One region of the Alteromonas sp. 76-1 genome, then DNA from elsewhere that is predicted to be linked to it. Evidence: predicted binding sites of a transcription regulator. Region 1 holds the regulator's gene; the other holds the start of a gene.
What was found. Region 1 encodes sigma-54, which starts transcription at its own class of promoters, with help from an activator protein. Its sites were predicted from a motif close to GTTGGCACGNNNNTNGNNT; they were not measured.

Region 1 (3,215 bases):
AGAGTCACTACCGTATTTACCCCTGAGGCAATACGTAAAGCGTCATCGAATAACGAAGACGATAAGGCGGACGACAACTAATCATGGCAACGTTGAGCGCACAGAGCCTTGCAAAGGCTTATAAAGCACGTCAAGTGGTTCGCGATGTAAGCTTATCAGTATCGACGGGGCAAATCGTTGGACTACTCGGCCCTAATGGTGCCGGTAAAACGACTACCTTCTACATGATTGTTGGCTTAGTTCCCTTAGATAAGGGCAAAATCAGTATTGATGACAGCGAATTAACTCACGAGCCCATGCACGAACGTGCTCGCCGCGGTATTGGGTATTTGCCGCAAGAAGCCTCTATTTTTAGAAAATTGACGGTGTTTGAGAACATCATGGCTATCTTGCAAACCCGTAAAGGGTTAAGTTCATCAGAACAAGAACAAGAAGCCGATGCGCTACTTGATGAATTTAATATCAACCATATACGTAATAGTACGGGTATGAGTTTATCCGGTGGTGAACGCCGCCGAGTAGAAATCGCACGAGCATTAGCAGCCGATCCGCAATTTATTTTGCTTGATGAGCCATTTGCTGGTGTTGATCCTATATCGGTTAATGATATAAAGAAGATCATTCAACATCTTCGTGACAGAGGAATTGGAATCCTCATCACCGATCACAACGTAAGAGAAACACTGGATGTGTGTGAGAAAGCGTATATTGTGAGCCAAGGCGAACTCATCGCGCAAGGGACGGCAGAACAAGTTTTAAGTAATCAGAAAGTAAGGGATGTATACCTAGGAGAACAATTCAGGCTATAGTTACTGTAACCGAATTGTCATTTTCAGTTTTAAGCACGGGTATATTCACAACAAGAGTTTAAAAATAAGACGTAGATGAAACCATCTTTACAGCTAAAGTTCAGTCAACAACTTACCATGACACCGCAGTTGCAGCAGGCAATCAAGCTGCTGCAGTTGTCTACGCTCGACCTGCAGCAAGAGATTCAGGAAGCACTTGACTCAAACCCTCTTTTAGAAGTTGAAGAAGGCGGTGATGACCACCCGGTTGAGAAAAACAACATGGATGGTGACGACCCTTCTGTGGAAGCGGCTCCCACTGCATCTAGCGATTCGTTGGAAGCTGGTGACGCGCTTGAAAAGAACGACCTTCCCGACGAGTTGCCAATCGACAGCACATGGGATGAGTATTACTCGGCCTCTTCTGCCCCCGCTCCTGGCCCATCGAATAATGATGACGACCAACTGTTTCAGGGTGAAACCACCGACAATATTCAAGACCATTTGCTTTGGCAGATGCGTTTAACCCCGTTTTCAGATACAGACCGCGCCATTGCTACCGCCATTATCGACTCCATTGATGAATCTGGTTACCTTAACGTACCCATTGAACAGATTTTAGAATCGGTAAACTCTGACGATGTTGAAGAGTTGGTAGAAATGGACGAAGTTGAATGTGTACTAAAACGTATTCAAATGTTCGACCCTATTGGTTCAGGTTCACGTACACCGCAAGAATGTTTGCTCGTGCAGCTTCGCCAGTTCTCAGACGATACGCCATGGCTCACCGAAGCCAGACAGCTTATTAATGAGTACTCAGACCTGCTGAGCAGCAAAGATTACCGTACGTTAATGCGCAAGAGCCGTTTGAAAGAAGATCAACTTCGCGAAGCCATGCGCTTATTGCAAACGTTGAATCCTCGTCCTGGCAGTGCATTAATTACTAAAGAACCCGAATACGTTATTCCTGATGTTTCGGTAAACAAAAAGAATGGCCGTTGGGTAGTAGAACTTAATCCCGACAGCTTGCCAAAATTAAGCGTAAATCAACAATACGCTGCCATGAGCCGACGCTCTAAAAACAGCAGCGATTCGCAATTTATTCGCTCGCATATGCAAGAAGCCAAGTGGTTTATAAAAAGCCTTGAGTCAAGAAACGACACCTTGATGAAAGTAGCAAACTGTATTGTGCAGCAACAAATGGGCTTTTTCGAGCACGGCCCAGAAATGATGAAACCAATGGTGCTAAATGATGTCGCAGAAATGGTAGATATGCATGAATCCACCATTTCACGTGTCACCACGCAAAAGTATATGCATACCCCTCGTGGCATTTTCGAGTTGAAGTATTTCTTCTCTAGCCATGTAGCAACGGAATCTGGTGGTGAGTGTTCATCTACCGCTATTCGCGCGTTAATTAAAAAGCTTGTGGCAGCGGAAACGCCCAGCAAGCCATTAAGCGATAGCAAGATTGCTCAATTGTTGGCCGAACAAGGCATTAAAGTAGCCCGGCGGACAATAGCAAAATACCGGGAATCGTTATCGATTCCGCCGTCAAACCAACGCAAAAGCCTTATCTAAAGGCCTTGATAATTTAAGGAAGACGAAATATGCAAATCAACCTTACCGGTCATCATGTCGAAATTACTGACTCTTTGCGTAGCTATGTCGATACTAAGTTCAGCAAACTAGAGCGTCACTTTGATCACATATCTAATGTGCATGTCATCCTGAACGTCGAAAAACTCAATCAAAAAGCCGAAGCCACCATGCACCTTAGCGGCGCAGAAGTGTTTGCTTCATCTCATAATACAGACATGTATGCGGCGATAGACAGCATGATCGACAAACTCGACAGGCAAGTTATCAAGCATAAGGAAAAGCTGAAAAAGCACTAAATATTAGTATGGAAATTCAAGCCATAGTAAGTTTGGACCGCACCGAGTGTGCGGTTCAATGTAATAGCAAAAAGCGTATTCTTGAGATTATTAGCGACATTGCCGCTAAGAATAATCCCGACATCGATCAGGCCACAGTGCTAGCGAGCCTACTTGCCCGTGAACGAATGGGAAGTACGGGGATTGGCAATGGCATTGCATTGCCTCATGGTCGTTTACCGGGTTTAGAACACGTTATCGCCATTATTGTAACTAGTCACCCTGCCATCGATTTTGATGCGCTTGACGACCAGCCCGTAGATATATTCTTTGCCTTGTTGGTGCCTGAAGAGAAAACAGAAGGTCACTTACAAACACTCGCTACCGTGGCGGGTAAGCTAAGTGATAAAGAAACGGTGAAAGCCATTAGACGGGCCTCCACCAGTGACGACATTATTACGGCTTTAAGCTAAAAAAGCACAGCACCATATTTTTAGAGGGAGAAATGCAGGTGAAACTGATTATTATCAGTGGTCGATCCGGTTCAGGA
Region 2 (3,215 bases), 750 kb from region 1:
TCTAGTACAAGCTGATGATGACGCTCTCGGGTAATACTGCTTAACACAGTGGCTATCAGCTGTTGTAAGTCGAGTTGATTAATTCCTTTTTCAGCTGTTTTGCCGATAAAGGCTTTAACCGGTTTGTCATCCACTAAGCGAAGAATACCGGCGAGTGCATCACATAAAAATCGGCTTAATTTTTTCGCATGCTGAGGGTCTTCCAACCATCGCCCCGCCCCTTTTGCAGGTTGACTAGACGCAATTAAATTTTCAATGGCACTAGCATGAAAGAATTTCTCTTTAACAAATAGTGATAGATTTTGCGCTATCACTTTTTTATTGCTCGCGACAATATTGGTATGAGGAATGGGATACCGGGCAGGTATGGGCTTGAATAGCGCTGTTACCGCAAACCAGTCGGCGAGGCCTCCGACTAATGCAGCTTCACTAGCCATTTTTATCAGCCCCAACCATTTAGCACTAGCCAAGCTCGGAACATACACCTGCGTGACAATGGCACTCACGAAAACACCCGCGGCTATCAACAAGCAAATTAATGCATTTTGCTTCGCTCGCTTTAACTGCAAATGTTTGTCGTGCATAAATTACATCCTTTTACCAAGTTCATCTAATATTTGCTCACCATCTTCTTTAAAATAAGGGCCTGATGGCCATGAAGGTAGCAAGTCGAGTACTTTTTCACTAGGCCGACAAAGCCCTACGCCTTTTTCTGTGCAAACTATAGGCCTATTTACCAAAACTGGATGTACCAACATAGCATCAAGCAAAATATCGTCTGATACAGACTCATCCAGTAACCCTAACTCTTCTGCAGGTGACTTTGTTGTCCTAAGTGCCTGCCTAGGGGTTAAGTTCGCAGCTGCAAATAAACCAAGTAACTGAGAACGGGTCCAACCTTCGTTTAAATAATCTACAACAATTGGCGAGTACCCAGCATCTTCAATAATTTTAAGCACGTTACGAGATGTGCCGCAGGCGGGGTTATGGTGAATAACTATCATAATTTATGGCCTTGTAGGAAAAGTGAATTACTGAATTTAGATATTAACAGCTTAACACATATGATATTTCATATTTATTATCATTTGAGGGTGTCCAACCTGCTTGATTTGAGTGTGTGTCAACTCAACTGAGTGGCTGTCGCGTTTGTTTACTGCTCATTTAAGTGTGTGTCCTACATATTCATATTTATTGTTATTTGAGTGTGTCCTACCTGCTTGATTTAAGTGTGTGTCCGACATATTCGAGTGTGTGTCCAATTCTTATGGTTTTTGATTAGTTACCAAAGATACCCTTATTAACAACCTTTTAGAGCGCTCAGCTATTCAAATAGAAATAAGTTGAATGCCGAACAATTGGTGTATTTCGCTATTATCTAGTGAAGTCATAAAAAACTATGATTGAGAGATGACACATAAACCATTAACACATTGATAATTAAATTTTTTTTATCTTGGCATGCTCTATGATAGAAAAACATACATTAATGAGTAATTTAGAACGTTAAACAACACTGAAAAGGCTTCACGATGAAAAAAACACTTATTGCCAGCACTCTATTTTTTGCAGCAACAACATTGCTTTCGGGCTGCGTAATTCATGTTGGTAATGCCAGTGCCCAAGAGGGAGAGGATATAAGTAGCGTGTTTGGGAGTGTAGATGTAGCAGAACATCGCTCGGTAGGCGACCTTTCTTCGGTCAATGGCAATGTATCGATTGAAGATCATGCACAGGCCGAAGATATTAGCGTTGTGAACGGCGGTGTAGAAATAGGTTCTCATGTACGCATTGACGAAATCAACATCGTGAATGGCGACCTTGATGCGGGATCGAATCTGCATGTAACTAACAGTATTGAAACCGTTAACGGTGATATAAACATTGAAAAGCAAAGTACAATTCAAGGCAGCGTAGAAACGGTTAATGGTGATATTCAAATTGTAGACAGCGTAGTTGAGAACAATATTGAAAGTATGAATGGAGACATCACCCTTAAAGGCGATACCTTAGTTAAGGGCGACATTATTTATAAGATGCGTGATGAAGGCTGGCTGGAAAGAAATAGCACAAAACCTAAGCTCACCATCGACGCTGATGTTTCTATCGGCGGCTCAATAATTCTTGAACGCCCTGTAAATATGGATATTGCTAACCTCGCTCTACAAGAAAAAGTGATTGTCAGTTATTCATCTAGCAAGTAAGGTCTTGGTATTATTCCAAATGTAGATTGGCATGAACGAAAAACAGAAAATGTTATCCGGTGAACTCTACTACCCTAGCGATCGTGAGTTAACCGGATTACGCAAGGCCTGCAGAATAAAATTGGACGAGCTTAATGCTACGTGTCAAACAGAACACAAAGCCCGCACTCGTCAATTTAAGGCGCTTTTTGGCACTACGGGCAAACGCCTATACATAGAGTCGTCTTTCAAGTGTGATTATGGCGAAAACATCCATGTGGGTGAAAACTTTTACGCTAATTTTAATTGCGTCATATTGGATGCCGCTAAAGTCACTATCGGTGACAATTGTATGATTGCACCGCAAGTAGGTATTTACACTGCCACACACCCTATCGATCCAACATCTAGACAAACCGGTATCGAGTTCGCGAAGCCAATTACTCTCGGTCACAATTGTTGGATTGGCGGTATGGCGGTAATAAATCCAGGTGTTACCTTAGGCAATAATGTGGTGGTTGCTTCAGGGGCCGTTGTCACCAAAAGCTTTGGTGACAACGTTGTTATTGGCGGTAATCCTGCCAAAATCATTAAGCATATTGACGGTGAAAGTTAACGATACCTACTTAACCTAGATATCGATTAATCCAGCTTAGCGTCAATCCCTCGAACCTTTAATCCCACTTAGGCGCAAAGTCTGGATTAACAATACGCTCACCGTTATCTAGTTCATCGATGCGGGTAATATCATCATCTGTAAGTGAGATATCGGTGTAAGAAAAGTTTTGCGCCAAGTGCTCTTTGCTGGTTGAAGAAGGAATGGTGTTAATCCCTTTTTTATCTAACCATGCCAATACCACCTGAGCAGGACTCGAGTCATGCGCATCGGCTATAGCGTTTAATGTGTCATCCTTCATTACATCACCGACGGCAAATGGCATATAAGCCGTTACGCCGATACCGCGCTCTTCGCAGGCTTGTACAACTTGACGGTTCTGCATAAACGGGTGCAGCTCTATTTGGTTGGTGTAA

Region 2: the regulator sigma-54 is predicted to act here: its motif matches at 1,456-1,474, upstream of ALT761_RS06810 (DUF4097 family beta strand repeat-containing protein).

Annotation. Positions count from the first base shown of each region.
Region 1 is NZ_LR136958.1:858,869-862,083, reverse strand. Features, by position in the region: gene lptA (lipopolysaccharide transport periplasmic protein LptA) at 1-81, shown strand, start outside; gene lptB (LPS export ABC transporter ATP-binding protein) at 84-809, shown strand; gene ALT761_RS03625 (RNA polymerase factor sigma-54) at 885-2,369, shown strand; gene hpf (ribosome hibernation promoting factor) at 2,399-2,686, shown strand; gene ptsN (PTS IIA-like nitrogen regulatory protein PtsN) at 2,695-3,138, shown strand; gene rapZ (RNase adapter RapZ) at 3,177-3,215, shown strand, end outside.
Region 2 is NZ_LR136958.1:1,607,374-1,610,588, reverse strand. Features, by position in the region: gene ALT761_RS06820 (DUF445 domain-containing protein) at 1-584, opposite strand, end outside; gene arsC (arsenate reductase (glutaredoxin)) at 588-1,004, opposite strand; gene ALT761_RS06810 (DUF4097 family beta strand repeat-containing protein) at 1,533-2,204, shown strand; gene ALT761_RS06805 (sugar O-acetyltransferase) at 2,236-2,799, shown strand; gene dkgB (2,5-didehydrogluconate reductase DkgB) at 2,858-3,215, opposite strand, start outside.